2 regions of the Paenibacillus sp. FSL K6-2859 genome follow, and region 1 is predicted to be linked to the other one. Evidence: a T-box and tRNA genes for the amino acid it is inferred to sense, from the RefSeq annotation. Region 1 holds a T-box; the other holds one or more tRNA genes.
What was found. A T-box is a leader RNA that pairs with one kind of tRNA and senses whether it is charged. The one in region 1 lies ahead of MHB64_RS24620 (valine--tRNA ligase), so its partner is inferred to be a tRNA-Val.
Positions count from the first base shown of each region.

Region 2: it encodes a tRNA-Val, which carries the amino acid that the T-box ahead of MHB64_RS24620 (valine--tRNA ligase) is inferred to sense. The anticodon was not compared.

Region 1 covers NZ_JBBOYU010000001.1:5,491,284-5,501,874, forward strand. The annotation lists gene MHB64_RS24595 (glycosyltransferase) at 1-545, opposite strand, end outside; gene MHB64_RS24600 (GGDEF domain-containing protein) at 883-2,010, opposite strand; gene MHB64_RS24605 (GGDEF domain-containing protein) at 2,076-3,242, opposite strand; gene murC (UDP-N-acetylmuramate--L-alanine ligase) at 3,476-4,855, opposite strand; gene MHB64_RS24615 (bifunctional folylpolyglutamate synthase/dihydrofolate synthase) at 4,862-6,238, opposite strand; gene MHB64_RS24620 (valine--tRNA ligase) at 6,244-8,943, opposite strand; T-box leader at 9,006-9,289, opposite strand; gene MHB64_RS24625 (LysM peptidoglycan-binding domain-containing protein) at 9,632-10,591, opposite strand, start outside.
Region 2 covers NZ_JBBOYU010000001.1:2,793,356-2,803,946, reverse strand. The annotation lists gene MHB64_RS12270 (GNAT family N-acetyltransferase) at 52-495, opposite strand; gene MHB64_RS12265 (hypothetical protein) at 605-817, opposite strand; gene MHB64_RS12260 (site-2 protease family protein) at 922-1,998, opposite strand; gene MHB64_RS12255 (phosphatidylinositol kinase) at 2,306-2,608, shown strand; tRNA gene MHB64_RS12250 (tRNA-Val) at 2,742-2,813, shown strand; gene MHB64_RS12245 (hypothetical protein) at 2,920-3,150, opposite strand; gene MHB64_RS12240 (GNAT family N-acetyltransferase) at 3,808-4,263, shown strand; gene MHB64_RS12235 (cyanophycinase) at 4,582-5,247, shown strand; gene MHB64_RS12230 (FecCD family ABC transporter permease) at 5,519-6,526, opposite strand; gene MHB64_RS12225 (FecCD family ABC transporter permease) at 6,523-7,572, opposite strand; gene MHB64_RS12220 (AraC family transcriptional regulator) at 7,559-9,544, opposite strand; gene MHB64_RS12215 (hypothetical protein) at 9,856-9,996, shown strand; gene MHB64_RS12210 (hypothetical protein) at 10,089-10,328, opposite strand.

The sequences.
Region 1 (10,591 bases):
GTTGCCAAGAGAACACCCGTTTTATTCATTAGTCTTCGCTTATTCCGCCGAACCAAAGCCTCATTTAGTTTATAATAAGGATTACTGCTGCTCGGCTTCCCAATTTCTTTTCCAACAGCAAGCCCGCTCTCAAAACGATACGTATCTGTAATAACACTGGCCTCAGGAAGCAGATTACGAACCATATCAATGCAATTTCCCAGCAAGCTATGCGATATAAACACGTGTCTGTAATTATTCGATCTACAAAGTTCCATGATTGTACTCTTCATGTCTTTTTCCGCATGACTCCGATTAGTGAAATTCTGTAATATATGTAAGGGACGTAGCATAGATCTCCACGAGGTAATGCACCCGTTAATGTAATGAACCTTTAGTGCAGTTCCATCATTTGTAGATATATCCTTAAGCGTACTGGCATAGGTCAGCAAATCAATATCAAATTTCCCTAGCAAAATCTCGAGAATACTCCCTGTTCTCATTTCTCCTTCTAGATCCTCTGCGCTTTGATTCTGAGCTGAAAGGAACAGCATTCTTTCTCGCATGACTCTGGCTCCTTGAATTTTTTATATAAATCCTCTCTACTTATCACTGCAACTTTAGATGCAGTTCAATAGTAACTCATTTCACATAAAATTTTTGTCGATTTATAGGGAAACCTTTAAATTTTTTATATATTTTCATACTTTATTCGGAAATCATTGCGATAAACCTATATAAATCGCCATTTTTTTGAAGATTAAAGAAAAAAACTATTTTTCCAGTAATACACGAACATGAATTTTCTATTCTGAAAATTTTAAACTCGTTAGGTATTCTGAACTATTCCCTATGCAAACAAAAAAAGCGTCTTCCTCATCTAATGACGATAGAAAGACACTTTTATATTTCGTAGCTTCTAACAACGCAGTTCCGGCCCTTTCTCTTCGCTTTATACAATGCATTATCACAAAGTTTGTAGAGATTATTTAGAGACAAACGTTCGCCCGATTCTATCGTGATGACTCCAATACTTATCGTGTAGTGCAGCGGTATGCCATGAATCATTGAACCTATAACAGCTGTGCGCATTCCTTCAGCAATAACATCACTACTCTTCTCATCGGCTCTGTGCAGGAGCACTGCGAACTCTTCTCCCCCAAATCTTCCGACTAGATCACCATGTCCAAGCTGTTGCTCTATTTTAGACGCCAAATCAGTCAGTACTTGGTCCCCTGTATTATGGCCGTAATTATCATTTATGCTCTTAAAGTGATCGACATCCAGCAGTAAAAAAGAATAGGGCAGCTTCTTCATCGCTGAAGCAGCTATTAAAGGCTGAGCACGCAGAACGAACGACCTGCGATTCAAAATTCCGGTCAACTCATCATAAGTTGCTACCCGCTCCATTTCTGCAAAGGAATCCTCTCTATAAAGCAGCATCATTCCCGCGGTTCCTAGAAACATATACAAATAAATCCCGAGATAAAAGAATAAATCAAGAAATTGCGCAACCTGTGTATTGATTCCTAATACAGAATACAGCGGTTCCAAAGCTCTACCCGCCAACGATAAGATGACAAGACCATATAGCAGTCCCATTATTATTTGCAGCGAAGTCTCCATGACCTTCAGACATAGTATATAAGCAGGATAGGCTATAATCAGAACTCCGGCCAGACAAGCGACTGGAATAACGAGCGGATCCTCTGGCATCAACAAATACATAAGCACCACAACGAGAATGGATACTCCGAATAATATAGAATAATATCGCTCCACCTTGCTCCCGAATACTCTGAGAAGCATTAGAAGCGCCAAGCTTTCGAGCGTGCCCCCAGCCAGAGCAAGAAGTGCTGTGATCGGTAGACTAAGTGGTGTATCTATAACATCCTTCAGTAATATGAGGATCAAGGCTGCTAGTTGCAAATATTTTGCTGTGATAAACAATGAAGAAGTCTGTTCCTGCGCATACCGCAAACGATACACCACGATAAGCAGCACCGTGAACGATTGCCACAAAAGAGACACACCAGCAGTGTCTGGAGATCCAGATGCATATAAGTGAAGTTCACCTCCCCTAGTATTCCTGACTCTCAGTATACATATCGGTATCTGATGACTCTATTTCTTCCCTCTTGTTTGGCCTGATATAATGCCTTGTCGCTTAGCTTGTACAACTTATTTATCGAGATCTCCTGATCAGGCATGATCGTAATTACACCTATACTAACTGTGTACCCCTGTTGAACCTTATTAGTGGAAGTATTCATTATCGCCTCACGAAGCGCTTCAGCTTTCTGATCGCAGCTTTGCTCATCTGCCCCACAGAGTATGACTGCGAATTCCTCGCCCCCTAGTCTGCCAAACAAATCTCCATTTCCGAGATTATCTTTAATCGTCGATGCGAAGTCTTCCAACACAATGTCACCGGTATCATGACCATAAGTATCGTTGACCTTTTTAAAATAATCCAAATCCAATAGTAAAAACGAGAAGTACTCCTGTGCTCGAAATGCCTTTTCAAGCTTTATCTCCGCTTCCTGAAGAAATGCTCCACGGTTTAGGATCCCTGTTAAATCATCATAACTGGCTATTCTTTTTAGTTTGACGAAGGAATGCTCATTGGAGAGAAGAATAAAACCGGCAGCCCCTACGATAAATAATAAATACATCCCCAAATAATACAAATATTGCGTAAGATTTATTGAGAACACATTCATTTCAGGCTCCCAAATCAATGCAACAAGCGCCCGCATCAGCATAATCGCTGCAAATACATAAAATAATACGCCTAATATTTTTTGAAGAGGGGTAGCCTTTTTATTCACAGTTAGATGATAAGCTGGATAAACTATAAATAGGATAGACCAAAGTGAAGTACAAGCAATGCGCAAGTTGGAATGATTAAAAAATAATGCGATGATACTAAAACTAATGGTGCTCAATACCGAAAGAATGATGTAATATCGCTTTATTCTTGGCCCCAATACTCCCATCATCAGCAGTAACGCTGTAATTTCTAGACAGCACCCTCCAAGGATCAGAGCATTGCTAAGCGGAATGGACAACGCATGAGGGAGATAATCCCATAATAAAATCGAACACCAAAAGAGTAGCTGCACTTCCTTTGATCGGATGAACAAGGTGGAGGCTGTATCTTTAACAGCAGTACTCCGATAATTGGTGATAAGCAGCAATATAAATAAATTTCCGAAAATAAACAAATAAATCAGTGTTCTAATTTCAAACAGGGAGCTCATACGTCACCACCTATGCGAAAATATCTCCACAAATATATGTTAAAAAATTCAATCCTCTTCAACCAGCACTATAGCACTTTATAACTATATCAGTAAATACGTTAACAATACCAAAAAAACACTTCCCTCTAAGTTCCGTTCAGATAAACACAAGGATTATCTGAACGGAATTTTGGGGAAGTGCTATTGAATAGAGAATATAAATATCCTCGGATTTGCCTCAATTTGTAAACTTAATGCTTCTTCTTCAAACCGTCCGCCAGTGCGTATCCGACCTTCCAGATATCGCCTGCGCCCATCGTAATCACCAGATCACCTGGAGCAATACGAGGGGTCAGATCAGCAAGCACATCTTCTTTAGTTGGCAGATGTCTCGCGCCCGCATTACTGTTCTTAACGATTAGCTCAACCAGCTTCGCAGAAGTAACACCTTCGATTTGTTTCTCTCCAGCCGGAGAGTAAATATCAGTGATGATGACTTCGTCGGCTTCGCTAAAGGCACGGCTGAAAGCATCTAACAGGAAGAAAGTACGTGTATAGCGCTGAGGCTGGAATACCGCAATAATCCGTTTCCCTGTTGCCTTGGCAGCACTGATCGTTGCCTGAATCTCTGTAGGGTGATGTGCATAATCATCAATGACCAGAATGTCATTGACTTCTCCGAGCACTTGAAAACGGCGCTTCGCACCATGGAATTTCACAATCGCTTCAGCAATTTTCTCAAAAGAAACCCCTGATTTCAAACAGGCGATTACCGCTGCCATTGAATTATAAAGATTGTACTGTCCGGGAACAGAGAGTTCAATCCGTCCAAGCACTTCTCCATTATGATTCATCGTGTACGATACTTGACGATCGCCTAGAATAATATCAGTGGCAATATAATCTGCAGTGTTCGACTTGATGCCATAAGTAATTACCTTACCTGTTACTTCAGGTAAAAGAGAAATCACATTCTCGTCGTCAGCGCATACTATAGCAGTTCCATCTTCGCGTGTTTGGTTCATGAACTGTACGTATGCAGCCTTAAGACGGTTAAAGTCCCCGTCGTAATTTTCTAAGTGATCCGCTTCAACATTCGTAACGATCCCAAGCCAAGGGTGGTAGTGCAGGAAAGAGCCATCGCTCTCATCTGCTTCCGCTACTACAAACTCACCTTGTCCCGCCTTTGCATTCGTACCCACGTTCATAATTTCTCCGCCGATAATATACGTTGGATCAACATCGCACTCTTCCATCACAAGTGCAATCATGGAGGAGGTAGTAGTTTTTCCGTGTGCACCAGCAACGGCTACCCCTTTACGTTCATTCAATAAACGGGCTAACATTTGCGAACGATGCAGAATGGGAATCTTAAGACGCTCAGCTTCCACCCACTCCACGTTATCACTAGACAAAGCCGTAGAGTATACGACTAGATCCGCACCTTTTACTTGTTCTGCTGTATGCCCGATATAAATCTTGGCACCTTTAGCAATCAATTTTTCCGTTAATTCCTGGGCAGCCACATCGGAGCCCGTAACTGTATATCCCATTTCTAGCATTACCCGGGCAATCGCGCTCATTCCGTAGCCGCCGATCCCTATAAAATGCACACGTTCAGTAGTATCCAACAGTCGTCACCAGCCTTTTTCAGTATCGGGTTGCTGCAAAAGTGTACCGCGTACGTCAGAGATTAAATACAGCGTACCAGATACGACGGCAAGGTCATCCTCCGCTGTAATCGACTTCAGTAGCTGCAGCGCTTTTCCCCAATTATGTTCTACTATGATTGCCAAGTTTTCCTTGGCATATTTCTCCCGCAGACTTTCTGCGATAACTTGCAGATTCTCCGCGTCCATTTTGTTCTGGAAATCCGGTTCGGTCAGGATGAGCGTATCCACTATAGGCAGTATATGCTTAAAGTAGGATTCATGATGCTTATTTGACAGCATTCCCATAAGTAAATTTAATTTACCGTATTGGTAGAGCTGAGGCAGACTTTTTGCAAGACTCTCCGCACCTTCCGGATTATGTGCTCCATCCAGTACGATCCTTGGAGACTTGCTTACCTCTTCCAGTCTTCCAGCCCAAAATGCGTGGCGCAAACCTTCAAGCACATCTTCATCCTCAAGCATAAAGGCCATATACTGACGCAGAACCTCAAGTACCATCATGGCAGCTGCCGCATTACTAATCTGGTGCTCGCCTTTCATTACGATCCCAAGTTCAAGCGAACGAAAGGGACCCTTAAAATGAAAAGTCTGCACATCCTCACGGATTTCATTAGCCTTATAGCTAAAATCTTCTCCGGCAAGATAAAGCGTAGAGCGGCAAGCCGCTGCTTTCTCTTTCAGAACTGCCACGACTTCCGGCTGAGTTACGCAGCTAACAACAGGTACGCCCGTCTTGATAATTCCGGCTTTCTCCATGGCAATCTTCTCTAGCGTATCTCCCAAAATATCCATGTGATCATGACCAACATTAGTAATCACAGAAACAATCGGAGTCACGATGTTCGTTACATCCAGCCTTCCCCCAAGCCCGGTCTCCCATACGACAACATCAGGACAAGAGACGCCCGCAAAAAATAGAATGGCCACAGCTGTAGTTACCTCGAACATCGTAGGTGAGCCAAACTCCGTTTCCGAAATTTCTTGGACTAGTGGACGTAATTGGTTAACCAGCTCGACAAGCGTTTCTTCAGAGATGTCCGTATTATTATATTGGAACCTGTTCGTGAACTTTGTAATATACGGAGATGTAAAGGTGCCTACTGAATAGCCGCTTTGTATAAGTGCACTAGTCAAAAAAGCACAAGTTGAACCTTTGCCATTCGTACCCGCCACATGAATAAACTTCAGACGACGGTGCGGATTCCCAAGCTTGTCCATCAACATCTCGATTCTATCTAAACCTGGCCGTATCCCAAAAGGGATTAGGCTCTTGATCCAAGCAACCGCTTCGGTGTATGTCGCAAGAGGGGCGGTACTTCCGCCCCGATTTAGGTCATCCATGTCTCTTATCCTCTCAGCTCTACGATGCGGGCAAGTACTTTCTCACGCTTTGCAGAATAATCTGCCTGTTTCGCCCGTTCCTCTTCGATAACTTTAGCAGGAGCTTTGGCCACGAAGCCTTGATTGCTCAGTTTTTTCTCTACGCGTTCTACTTCGCTGTTCAGCGCCTGTACTTCTTTTTCCAGACGAGCGATTTCTTGTTCAATATCAATGAGTCCCGACAATGGCAGAAGCAGTTCCGCTCCTGTTACTACAGCGGACATTACCTTATCCGGCGTTTCTGGATTCAGGCCAGCTTCGAAGGAAGACGTATTACAGAAGCGTCCAATATAGTTGTCGTTACGGGTGATAATACTCAGCGTCTCTTCATTACCCGCTTTGATGATCAATTCAACCTTTTTGCTCATCGGCACATTCACTTCAGCCCGGATATTACGAACGGCCCGGATTACATCCATCAGCAGGTTCATTTCCGCTACGGCTTGCGGATTCTCCAGAGCCGCATCATACTCCGGCCATGCAGCCAGCGTAATCGTCTCCCCTTCATGCGGAAGATGCTGCCATATTTCTTCCGAAATAAACGGCATAAACGGATGGATCAAGCGCATTGTGCGGTCTAGTACATAGGCAAGTACAGACTGTGTTTTCGCTTTGGCCGCGGCATCTGATCCGTAAAGTGACAGCTTCGCGAACTCAATATACCAGTCACATAGATCGTCCCAAATGAAGTTGTACAGCTGGCGACCGGTCTCACCGAACTCGTACGAGTCAATTAGACGCGTAATCTCACGAGAAGTTTCGTTCAGACGGTGCAAAATCCAGCGATCAGCAGTACTTAGCTCACCCGAAATGTCAATATTCTCAAAGCTTACGCCTTCCAAATTCATCAACGCGAAGCGTGATGCATTCCAGATCTTATTGGCGAAATTACGCGCCTGCTCAACCTTTTCCCAGCGGAAGCGCAGATCCTGTCCAGCGGTACTGCCGGTAGAAATCATGTAACGCATTGCATCTGCGCCATACTTCTCGATGACTTCAAGCGGGTCTACGCCATTTCCGAGTGATTTGGACATTTTTTGACCTTCGGAATCCCGAACCAAACCATGCATCAATACATCTGAGAATGGTTTTTCTCCGGTGAATTCGAGGGCAGAGAAGATCATCCGTGCTACCCAGAAATAAATAATATCGTAGCCCGTTACGAGCACATCGTTCGGGTAGTAGCGTTTGAAATCCGCACTGTCCTCATCCGGCCATCCTAGTGTGGCAAAAGGCCACAGATTAGAGCTGAACCAGGTATCCAGTACATCTTCGTCCTGTTTCAAGTCGGTTAAGCCACTGATCCGGCGCGCTTCTTCCTCATCATTCGCTACAACCAATTCACCAGTAGACTCGGAATACCATGCTGGAATACGATGTCCCCACCACAGCTGACGGGAAATACACCAATCACGTACGTTCTCGATCCAGTTCAGGTAAGTTCTCTCGAAACGGTCCGGTACGAAGTTAACCCCGTTCCCATCCTTCTGTGCATTGATGGCAGCTTCAGCCAGCGGCTGCATCTTTACGAACCATTGTGTAGACAAGTACGGCTCAACAACCGCTCCAGAGCGCTCACTGTGTCCTACTTGATGCACATGATCTTCGATATTGATCAGGACGCCTTGCTCCTTCAGGTCAGCAGTAATGGCCTTACGACATACACTCCGGTCTTGACCTTGGTAAGGTCCTGCTTCTTCATTCATCGTACCGCTCTCATCCATTACGTTAATCTGCGGTAAGTTGTGACGTTGACCCATTTCGAAGTCATTCGGATCATGAGCGGGTGTAATCTTAACCGCACCACTACCAAACTCTTTGTCTACATAATCATCAGCGATAATCGGAATCTCACGGCCAATAATCGGCAGGATCAACGTTTTGCCGATTAGATCTTTGTAACGATCGTCTTCCGGATGAACAGCAACCGCTGTATCACCCAGCATCGTCTCCGGACGTGTAGTCGCCACTGTGATAAATCCGCTACCGTCTTTGAGCGGGTAACGCAGGTGATACAAGTGACCATTAACTTCTTTATATTCAACCTCGATATCCGACAATGCTGTACGAGCCGCCGGATCCCAGTTGATAATACGTTTGCCGCGGTAGATCAGGCCTTTATTATAGAGCTTAACGAATACCTCGCGTACAGCTTTCGATAACCCTTCATCCAGGGTAAAACGTTCGCGGGAATAGTCAAGGGAAAGCCCCATCTTAGCCCACTGCTCATGAATGGTGTTCGCATATTTATCTTTCCACTCCCACACCTGCTCCAGGAACTTCTCGCGGCCGAGATCATGTCTAGAAATCCCCTGCTCACGCAGCTTTTGCTCTACCTTTGTCTGCGTTGCGATACCGGCATGGTCCGTACCTGGTAGCCACAACGTGTCGAAGCCCTGCATCCGTTTCGTACGAATCAGGATATCCTGAAGCGTAAAATCAAGCGCATGACCAATGTGCAGCATTCCCGTTACGTTTGGTGGCGGGATTACAATGCTGTATGCTTTTGCATCTGGACGCCCGCCTGCACGGAAATATCCACCCTCTGTCCAGTAGGAATACCACTTGGTTTCTGCCGATTTCGGATCATACGTGGTTGGCATTTCATTCTTAGAATCATTTGCAGCGGCAGCCTCTGCCGCTGTTAGATTGTTTGGGTCAGCCATTCTCTGATACCTCCACTTGGTTACTTGTAGTTGGTTTCTAAAAAACAAAAAGACCCCTCGTCTCAAAGGACGAAAGGCCATTCTTTCGCGGTACCACCTTTGTTTCGCGCCAATGAAAAATAAACCTGCACTTCTCTCACCTTACGGTTCAGAAGCTTAGCGCGACACTCGTACAGATAACGGCTGCTACCGGCCACATCCTAACTTATCTTTCATATCCATGAAGACAAGCTCAGAAGGGCGACTCCGGGGCGACTTCGGTGGCTGTATCCTACGGAATGTCACAGCACTTGCATTCCGCTCTCTGAAGGGCTGACCGCCTACTCTTCCCGTTCCCAGTCTTTACTTAGATATTGCTTACTCCATAATACATTTTGAGTCATCCCTAGTCAACCTGAATAGGCTTCTACAGCGGGACTTTGAGCGGAATTTCGACTTATAGCGGGCATATGTCGAATTTTCATTCGATTCCTCACACTGCATTGATTAGATACCCCGTATTCTAACGTTCTCCGGTCACACAAGAATAAACGCCTTCGACGTCCTTTTACGGACGGTAAGCGTTTATTCGAGAAATATAAGGATAATGTATAACGTGAAACTTATATATTCTTATATTTTGACAAAAATCCCGATCTACTAACAGACCGGGATTCATCTATTCATGTGAATATGCATTGTAATTCATTTATGGAATGTACAACACTTGCCCTTCTTCTACACTCTGCCCGGACAATCGATTATACATTCCCAGCTCCCGCGCACTTAGCTGATACTTCTCTGCGATTGTATCCAACGTTTCTTCACGCTGTACGATGCAAAGGCGAACCTTACGGAATAGGTTAGCGCCATCTGCTCCGGTAATGAATCTGCTCTTCCACTCCGTATTATTTCCGGCCTCTGGAATGATCGCTGCAGCCGATGCATTTCCTTCAGATAGGAGAGCCTCTTGTTCTTTACGAGAACGACTAGAGCTGAGTAATGAAGAGAAGGTGAGATGTTCTTTGGCTGGAGCCTCCGCTTCTTGCTTGCTTCCTAGCGCAATCTTAAGATCTTGTTTCTCCTCGGTATGTGGCACAGTCTCCTGAGAAACTAAGCCTTCGTTCGTATTCTCACTGATCGGCTGCGCATTCTCTTCTTGTGTGTGAAGCTCATGGTTTGCTACGTTTTCAGAAGCAAATACAGCGATATCTTTGTCTGCGTCGGTAATCGCTGCTGGAACAGCGGTTTCTCTTGAAGCAAAAGTATATTCCGCTTCTTGCTCCTGATCCGCTTGACTCGCCTGGCTAACATGATCCAGCGGAGTGGCCTCAGCTTCATTCTGTGACTCCGCTTTAAACCAGTAATCCGCTATTCCGGCTTTGGAATCCTCTGTTTCCAAATCCAGACTATGCGTCCTAGCTTTCGCGCCCTTGTCCTTCTCATGAGCGGATGAGAAATTCACTATAGGGGACGATTGACCAGTTCCACTTGAGACCAATGATTCTTCTGTTTCCTGTTCATTCGCTTCAGCGTGCTCATGTTCTTCTACAGCAACCTCCGATGCATCCTCACCAAAGGTCCACTGAGAATTTTCATAAAGTGCGTCATTGTCATGTTCTTGATGCTCCGCTGTTGCTTCTACCCTGTCATCACTGAGAGGGGAATA
Region 2 (10,591 bases), 2.7 Mb from region 1:
TATGGCACATCCTAGCTTGCTTCATGGAACGGTAAATTATGTGCACTATTTTTAAAGAGTTTTCTGCATCCGTACATGTAAAATACCTGCGTCATAAAAAGGTTCCGTAGAAATCACTTCATATCCCAGCTTCTTGTAGAAATTCTCAGCTTGGCACTGTGCATCAAGAATCGAAGCATCCAGTCCAAGTTCCCGAGCAAGCTCTTCCATCGCAAGCAACAGAACACGTCCGTATCCTTTGACTCGATAATCTTTCAGTACGGCGATACGCTGCATTTTGGCTGTACCTGCTTTGTAATAAATCAATCTTCCCGTAGCCACAGGTACACCTTCATCTATAATTAGAATATGGTGCACATTCGGACCGATAACATCGTATTCATCAATTTCTTCCTCAGCCGGTACCATTTGTTCCTCTACAAATACTTTGGTACGAATATCCAGCCCCATCTGAAGCTGTTCCTCTGTAGTTACCCGTAAGATTTCTGCCGCCATGTTAGTCCCAAACTCCTCTCTCTCTATGTATCCAACGATAGTTGTCTATTATATAAAAATTCGACTAGAAAGAAAAGCCTGAGCATGAGAAATCGTCTTCTACGCTGCACTAATCTGCAGAATATACTTCTTCAGGAATCGAACGATTGTATGTGTCTTGCATCACTGGTGACAATGGAGGATACTGACCTTTCGGCTTTCCATCCAGGTTAGTCATTTCTTTGATTTCTATGACTTTTGTTGGCTTCGCCTCGGAACATCCTCCCAAAACCATCAGTAACAGCAGACAAACACCGACTTCCCATTTCAAAAATTTAGACATGGTTTTACTCCTTTCACCGCTCAACTGCAGTTATTCTCTTTACAGCTTTGACGTTTCAGGAGTTTTATAAACCATTGAATCACTTCATTGCCCGATCCTATCCCTTATAAATTCACATTTCCAACAGCATGGACCATGTACATCATTCCTGCCAGAAAGCCAGCTAATACAAAATAAGCGATACCGTATTTCCAACGTAAGCTAGCCGGCACATCGTAATACTTATCGTTCTCATAGACCGAATAGCTGATATCACAATTCATCTTAAGATGAAGCCCATTCTCTAAGGTCACAGGCTCTAGCTGCGAGATACGTACCTTTTCAATGATGCATTGCTGCGGAAGCGTAGCTCTACCAATGTAGTTCAGCTGATCCCATCTCACCCCTACATACTGCTGTCTTTCCAAATCACTGTAAGTAGTAAAAGGTAAATCTCTTCTATGCTCTGGTCCTGGAATCATGTAGCCTGCATCTCTAAGTGGCACTACTGGAATTAAGAAACTCTTCGTTACAGAATAAAGGCGCTTGTTAGTGCGTCTCTTGACATATTTGTTATACAGATCGTAAGCAAATAATGCCCAAATAATAAAGAATAAGATCGAACGCATATAGATGATGATAGCTAAACCACCCACGAGCCCCACAAGCCACAGCCAGCGCGTCACCGCGGTTGCAATACGGCCACCGTCAAGCGGGTGAATCGGCAGCAGATTGATCAGATTAAGTAAAAAACCTATGTAAGCCAAGGAATAGAGAAGTGGACTATCCATGTAATAAGCCGCCCCAAAAACGGCTGTAGCCCCAATGGTTCCTAAGATCGGACCTCCAAAAGCAATATAAGCTTCTGTCTGGGCATCCAACGGCTGTTTCTTCATTGTAATTAAAGCTCCCAAAAACGGTATAAATAGCGGAGCGCTGACTGGAAGCCCGATCCGTTTCGCTGCTATTACATGTCCTAATTCATGGACTAGCAAGAGCAGGACAAAGCCCACGGCAAACCCCCACGGGTAAATCAAAGCATAAGCCCCTATTGAAATCATCATTGATATTAACGGCCCGGCAATTTTACCTATTTTCAGAAGAGACAAAATCGCCTTTCCTTTAAACAGGAGCATCGCCGCCCCGCCTCCCAACCATTTCCATGGCGTGGAAGAATTCTTTTTCTGCTCATTTTGCGGCAAGATCTCAAGCCCCTTTATCTTTCAATTTTTATCTAACTTCTGTACATTACCATCCATTTTATCATAAGCGCTGCAGGAGTATTTCCATAAAAAAGCACTTGGCTAAGTATACGACGCAACTTTAAAGATGGAATGGGACAAGTATGGCCAACGCGCCCGGTTCAAAATTAGGGGGTGAGGAAGATGCTTGCACTTCAAAGTTTTTCCTCCTCGATTTTAATGATCACCTTCTAGGCAAACGCCGTGAACATTGTAGGCTAAGGGCCATAGACTGTTATCAGGATTTAAACAATTGAGGAGGTTCTCCATGGAATCAAATACAAATTTTCATCAACAGGTCTGTTGGAATTGTATGAACAAATACGTTGGTGTTACAATGACTGACGGTCAATCATTTGACGGCTTTATTGCTCATGTAGATCAAAATTATGTTACCCTTGCGGTTCCAAGCAATGAAATGGTTGAACACATGAACGGAATGCCTACAAAAGAATCGGCGTACAGACAATTTGGCTTCCGCCCAGGTTTTTACCCAAGACGTCGCTTCTATCCACGACGCATTCCTTTTTACGGCATAAGCGATTTGTTTTTACTTCCGTTCTTTATCTGAGATAGTGTAAAGGGGATGTTAGAGTCATCCTCTTTTTTTATTATTTTAAAGACTATGTAAACTATCCTCCCTATAGATTGTAAAAAAAGAATTGCCATCCTACTCTATCGTATGGTATTATGAAATTCGTCGCAGGACGGTAGCTCAGCGGGAGAGCACTATCTTGACAGGGTAGGGGTCATGGGTTCGAACCCCATCCGTCCTATAGAAAAAAGCCTTGAATTTCAAGGCTTTTTGTTTTTATTCACTTATATTCTATTAAAAAACCCCTGTGATACGAATTTGATAGGAATCGCGATTTACTTTTCGTATCAGTTCATCTGATCCTCTGGGAAAATATCGCTTCTACCCTCCAACCAATTTCCAAATTCCGCTTTAATGATATATAATTCCCTTCCTGCTTTTGCAGCATAAAAAGGTGTATCTCTTAAGAATTCGTACAGCTTGGCTTGACTCATTTTCATTATCTTTATGTGTTTCGGGCGGAGTGTCATAGGTAAGCTGTCCCAATTAAGATTTTGTTTCTCGGTTATTTCTTGCAAATATCCTTGCCCTCCTTATTGAGTTCTTTTTCTTATACGAGTTTCAGCTCTAAAGCCAACTTGTAAAATGCTCTCCACCTAAATTTTAGTATAAGTAGGTGCGTTTAGTAACCGCATCGCACATCTCCATATCCTTTTGTCAGTCCCTTTGTGTCATTGGGCTTCCTCCCCCTCAAACCAGGTGAAATTGTCTCCGATCTGTTCCCAAACTCAATCTACATAAGCCTCTTGGATGTCTTTTTCTGTAGCTTCATCGTTAAACTCTTGAACTTCCGTGTATCTACTCTGTTCGCCCCAACCTCTGTTGTTTACGAAAGTTATTTTCCTCATTTCTTATATCCTTCTTGTGGAAGAGGAGGACTATTCCCCTCTCTGTCCCTGTATCTTCGGTAACTTACTTCAAATAAATCAAGTTGCATATCAATCAACATCCTCTTTTCTTTGCTCCTTCACGATCTGTGTCATACTGGTTCATATCTTCGTGCAGTGCAACAATTAATATGACTTTCGATGAAGATGCTTCTTTATGCTAACTGGCAGTATAGTTTAACTTAAAATAAACTTTCCGTTCCCCGCAGTTAACTTAAGATGTAATCTGAAAGCACCTTTTTTGAAAGTGATACTCATCAAGAAACATATTTATAAAGGAGTGGCTTAATGCAAGTTATTAAATCTATAATAGAGTGTCCAGAGCGTCATATAGAGTTTGCTGAATATGTTAAAGAAAAATGGCCAAATGTAAAGAAGGTAGTCCTCCCTAAAATTGACGAAAGTTTATCGGCTAAAGATGGTTTGCCATTTACATTTCTGCTATTGAAAAACGACAAAATAATTGGATTTTATCAATTGATTGTGCAGGAGTATATAATTCGTAAAGATTTATCGCCATGGATTGCACCTTTGTTCATTGACGAGAATGAGCGAGGGCAAGGTTTAGGTTCAGTATTGTTGGAGCATGCCAGAAAAATGGTGGGGCAATTAGGATATACGAAGGTTTATATAACGACCGACCATATTCGTTATTATGAGAAATATGGATTCAGAGAAGTCGGTTTAGATAATTTCGAATGGGGACGACCCACCAAAATTTATGAGCACGACACTATAAAGTAATTTATCGCAACATGGTTTGTTTTGGACTTAACTAACGAGGAACGTTAGTTAAGTCCTGTCACTTCTGGTGCGCTACATGCGTCTGCTTTGTCATAACCTTTATGAGAGAAGGGATACGCCTACTCCCTTAATGATCTGTACCTTCGTACTGTGCATCATCTAGCGGGCAGGATAACGTGGAAACATAATTCTCATACTTAAATTGCATGTTATAGTAATCTAGTGTTCGATTTAGAACTGTTCTCTTTCTAGCGTGTATAATATGTTTTCTCGTTAAGAATGGATGAATGTTAATAATACATATGGAGGTAATTAAGTTTGAGTACTCACTACTATTTCAGTTGGTTTAATAATTTTTTTCCAGAGAAGCTGGTCCATTATTTGCATGAGGATATACAAGACAGAAAATCGCTTGTTATGATTAGCGCTGATCCGTCTGGTTATACAGGTGAGCAAATTAACTTTGATGATGTTTCTGAATGGACATGGTTGAATCAGGCTAATATTATTTTTGAAGAATATCATTTCATTGATTACCGCATGCAGAAGGAAGATGCCCGGCGATTAATTCAAAACGCTTCTGTCATTTTTTTATGCGGTGGGTATCCTGTTTTGCAGAACGATTTTTTGGCGGATTATGAATTATCGGATGTTATTAAGAACAGCAATGCCGTTATAATGGGTGCCAGCGCCGGTGCGTTAAACATGGCTGCAAAATGGTTAAGCTTGAATAACACTGATGAAGCTGAAACAAGTACTATTTATGATGGTATTGGCTTTGATTATTTTGCCTATGAATCTCATTCTCAACGTGACTACGCCACGTTTGTTCAAGGCTATCTGTTCCCCTTATCTGAAGAGATTGATGTTTACGCGGCAGAACAGGAGAGCGCTATACGTGTAAAGGACGGCAAAATAGAAATAATGGGTCCTTTATATTTAATTTCCCGCTCAAAGATTCAGAAATTGGTTGAGACGCTCTAATTAGGATTGTCGGGCAGAAATGATGAATTTTTTAGACCGCCTTCAATGGCGGTCTTTCTATTTCCGGCAGATGCTAGTTGCTCATTTTATTGAACTAACGGGACAAGATAGTTCAATTAACCACTCAGTCGTAATTCTACTTGGTACACCAAGCATCAGGGTTGCATGATAGCTGAAGATAAGTCCAAGAAGAGGAATTTAGAAACATCATAAGAGTTCGCGGAAAAACCCAAAATGAAGTCTTTTTTATACATTGGAAAGAACTCCGATATTATTTTGAACGCATCAATAGATATAGAAAGTAAGGCACACTCAGCATTGTTACAATAATCCCTGCTGGAATATCCGACTTAAAGCTGACCGTCCGAGCAATCGTATCCGCTACAAGCAGCAATAGCGCACCAATAAGTGCTGAAGCTGGCAGAAGTACTTTGTAGTCGTGACCTACCAGCTTGCGAGCCACATGCGGACTAATCAATCCAATAAAGAAGATCGAGCCCCCGAGCGCTACACAACCAGAAGCAATGCCTACAGCCGCAATCGCCAGACGCAAAAATTTCTTCTTTACAGCGACTCCTAAGCCTATCGAAATTTCATTGCCTAACACCAAGACGTTCAATGTCCTGAAATTGGAAATAATATATGCGAATAGCAGCAATACCCAAGGTGCTAATAAGCTGATATAAGACCACTTGTCCCCCCATAAATATCCTGCTTGCCAACGCTGCGCAAAATCATACTTCTGGTCATCCAGCTTTAAAGTCAGGAATAACGACAGAGCACTTAACCCCATATTAATCGCAACACCAGTCAAGACAAGTCGTGTAGAAGAAATCAAACGACGTTTTCTATAGGCTAGAACATATATCAGAGCTGCTGCCAGCAAACCACCCAAGAATGCCATAGCTGGTAGTAATAATGTTATAGCGGTGCCTTGAATACCTACTGTTGAGATAATCAGCAACACCATAAGACCTGAACCTGAGCTAATACCAAGCATGCCGGGATCAGCCAGATCATTGCGCAGCAAAGCCTGCATAACAGCACCTGCCAGTGCCATCCCAAATCCAACAAGTATCGCTAATACGATCCGAGGAAGACGAAACTTATAAACAACGAGATTATGCTCTTCTGGACCTTGTCCAAGCAATACTTGAAATACTTCAAGTGGATTAAGAGACACCTTTCCCATATTAAGACTAAGAATAGCTCCTGCAATGAGCAGTATTATGAGAGATAGAATCCATATTGTAGCCTTATGCGATTTAACAACATTCATTTGAAGGCTCTCCTCTCTTTGCTCGCAATTAACAAGAAGAAAGGAACACCGATCATTGCAAAAATAATCCCGAGTGCTGTCTCTGCCGGACGATTAATCAGCCTTCCTGCGATATCCGCTACAACCATAAGTGCGCCGCCGTAAATGGCTGATGCCGGTATAATATAACGATAATCTACACCTACAAAAAAACGCATGATATGCGGTATAATCAACCCTACAAAGCCGATTGGCCCAACAAGTGCAACAGCTACACCCGCTAGTAAAAGGACCGCAAGCGTAGCTATCATCTTAACGAGAACGATCCGTTGCCCGAATCCTTTCGCGATCTCTTCCCCCAAGTTTAAAACAGTGATAGAGCGTGCAATGAATAATGATAAAGCCAGCCCACCTAAGAACCAAGGAATAACTAGCTTAATTTCCATCCATGTTGCTCCAGCCACACTTCCCGAGGTCCAATAAGCAAGGGCACGACCAATTCCATAGTTTAATGAGATAAATGATCCCACAGCTCCAAATAGCATTGTAATGGATATTCCAGCTAGCACCAATCGTTGAGGTGTCATTCCTGAACGATTCATTGAAGCAGCAAGATACGTTAATCCTGCACCAAGTCCTGCGCCAATAAAGCTAACTAGCAAGGTTGTCGTCTGCAATTGCCCTGGAAGGAAAACTAATGTAACGGCCATTGCAAGAGCAGCTCCAGCATTTACTCCCATTAATCCCGAATCGGCTAAGGGATTTCGCGTATAGCCTTGCATAACTGCTCCTGCTACCGCGAGACACATGCCCGCAATAATATCAGCCGCCGTACGTGGAATACGAAGGGCATGGATAATCTGATGCTCGGTCAGTTCAGGATCAAAATTAAAAATCGCTGTCCATGCCATCTTCAGGCTCATGGAAGCAGAGCCAAAAGAGATAGAAGCCGCTACTGAAAGTAGCAGCAGCAATATCCCTAGGAGTAAAAACAGACCGAAATACGATTTCCCTCTTAAATTAGGAATAACAGCTGTTCTATCATCTAGCTTTCTATTTTTTTTCATACGCTGATACTAGCTTCTCAACTACAAAATCTAGCTGCTTATCAAGAGAGTAGATATCTGAATAATATGAAAAATCAAACCCAATTTCGATCAATCTACCTTCTTTGATTGCTGGAATGCTGTTCCAAATGGGGTTGTCCGACAAATCATCAGCCCCATCCCATACAGAACGGAACACGAAGTCTCCTATATACTCAGGTAACACTTCTAAGGAAACAAACCCTCCAGTAGCCTTCTCCCTGCCATCAATCTTCTTCTGAAGAATCTCTGGTGCTTTTAGTCCTAAGTATTCGTAAATAATCTGAGAACCTCTTCCGTAAAGCTTGCTATCGATTACCGCCATCTCTTTTTTGCCGCCCTCGATAATGGTTACTGTCTTATCTAAAATTCCAAGTTCATCAAGCTTCTGCTTACTTTTCTCCAACTTCTCGTGGAAATTATCTAATAAAGCTTGTGCCTCCTGCTCCTTGCCAAATACCTCACCAATCTTCATTATACGTTCGTCTGTCGCCATTTTTTCATAAGGAATTGGAATGGTCGGTGCAATATCGTTAAGGATTTCGTAAGTTTCTTCAGAAGCAGCTATGATCAAGTCCGGCTTTACTGCCATAATAGCCTCTGGATTAGGTTCATACCATGAACCAAGATCTTCAATACCCCCCAGCTCTTCGGCAAAGGCCGCTCCTTCAAAGACACTCGAAGTACCTACTGGCTTAATGCCGAGGGCAACAAGATCCCCTTGAAGGTATAACACGACAACTCTCTCTGGATTAGCTGGAACGACAATATCTCCCTTTACCGTAGAGATAGTTCTTGTCTGAGCCTCTTTATTGTTATTGTCAGTTGCAATTGAATTATTAGCTGATGATGATGTAACTTCAGAAGCTTTGGATCCCTTAGAATTCGTGGCATTAGAACCAACGTTTGCAGATCCGCATGCACTTAAAAGCAAGGTAAAGCTAAGCAGCATCGCTACAATAAAACTTGATGTCTTTGTTATTCGCATAGGTGAAGACCCTCCGGTTATTTTATTATGATAACAGCAGTGATAATGATTATCATATTCAACAACATTATATCGGGAGGATATGTTCTCGCCAATGGAGAATCTGGCGGTGGTAAATGGACGATTCTCCGATAAGCTCACCTGCCTGCTTTCCTTGCGGAATCGGATGGGAGATTGACCATTGTATTTACTAAACATACGACTGAAATAATACACATCGCTATATCCAACTTCTTCTGCAATATCGCGAAGTGGAGCATCGGTACATCGTAATAGCTCTTCTGCATGTTCAAGCCGGTATCGTATCAAATATTCGATCAAGCTGAACCCCGTCTCTCCTTTAAAACGCGTTGATAAATGACGAGGGCTATAATTAAATTGCTCCGCTATAGATTCTAGTGATAAATTGTGACGATAATGCACCTCAATATAACGGACAACCTGCCCAATAACATCCGGTTGCCTGAGGTTAATTCCATCCTTTGTAAACTGCTTTAATAATTCATGTATAAACTGATAGAACAAGCCTTTAACTTGAATTCTTTCCAATAAGCTTCCTTGTGCCCAGAGTTGTTCCATTGCCATTAGTTGATAGTGCAGTGGCAATGGCTCCAAAGACTCGAAGCCATACTGCATCCGAAATGGGTTGCTTCGTTCCAAAAGTCTTGCTAAATCCTTTCTTCCTGGTAAGGAGGCTCTATAGAATAATAAATAGTATTCAAAAATCTTCCCTGCCTCTATGCTTAGTCTCATACCCTTGCCACCATGCACAATAAAATGACGGTCTGCTTCGTAATCTATACCGTTGAGATTCAAGCTGGCCGCACCCCGCACACAGTAGATAAATCCACATGCAGGTAATATATAGCCTTGCAGCTTGTCCCCAGGCTCCATCACAGCATGTCGAATATCCAGCACTTTAACGGCTGCATAATTCCATGCGGCAATATGATCTTCCAACTTCATCTTGCATTTCACTCCGATCCGTTACACAATCTATTTAAATTAATTACATCTTAAACATTGATAATGATTATCAATTAGTATTAGGCAGCTCTTCTATTTTGTCAATCGCTGTTTAGTGATTTCTTTTATAAATGTATTTGAACTAAACAGGAACAATCTCTCAATATTGCATCCCCTATAATTTAGCATTAATATAAAATAATGAGACTTACTGAAAATAGTTAATGAGTATCGTATTGAGGACTATTGCATTTTCGCAAACTCACTAAGGAGTAGGAGTGTTTTTTATATGTTATAGGGGGAAACGAATATTGGGACCAATGACTGAAGCTGATGCTCTACGTGAATGGTTTACTCTTTCCGGTACAGTGAAAGACATTTATATTATCGAGGTTGATGAGAACAATAAAGTAAGGCGCCAGATCGGACCCACAAAGAAGAAAAAGAAATAAGCTTAGCCTGCAGCAACCTACTATAACTTGATTGAAAAAGAAATAAAACGTAAAAAAGCCCCACCGACCTTATAGGTTGATGGGGTATTTTATTAAAAAGGAAATTGAGTAAGCGAGAATATTAAGAGTGCTATCCCAACAATCGAAGACAGAGCAGCCATTTTATCTTTAGTTTTAAAATAGGTAGCTCCGCCATTAAAAATCAGAGCTCCGCACATCCCCATCATTGTCCAAGACATAATCACTTGATCCTGATCACGGAAAAAAAATATTGCCAGAATGATTGTTGCTGCACTAAATAGAATACCGAACAGCCTTAGTGCTTTCAGCAAAAAATCCCCTCCCGAAATATTATGGGCTAATGAATTTGCAGCTTACTCGATATTACAAGAAAAAATGTAGCCAATGGGCCACAAAGCAAAGAAATTAAAAACCAGTTTAAACCACTTCTATTTTTACCTTGCGCTAACCCGGCATTTATTAATGCTAACGTGCCCCAACCCACAAAATACCCGTTATCCATCACGCACACGACCTTTCAACATCATTTTATAGAAATACGAATATCCAATATAATGGTTTCATCATACATAGA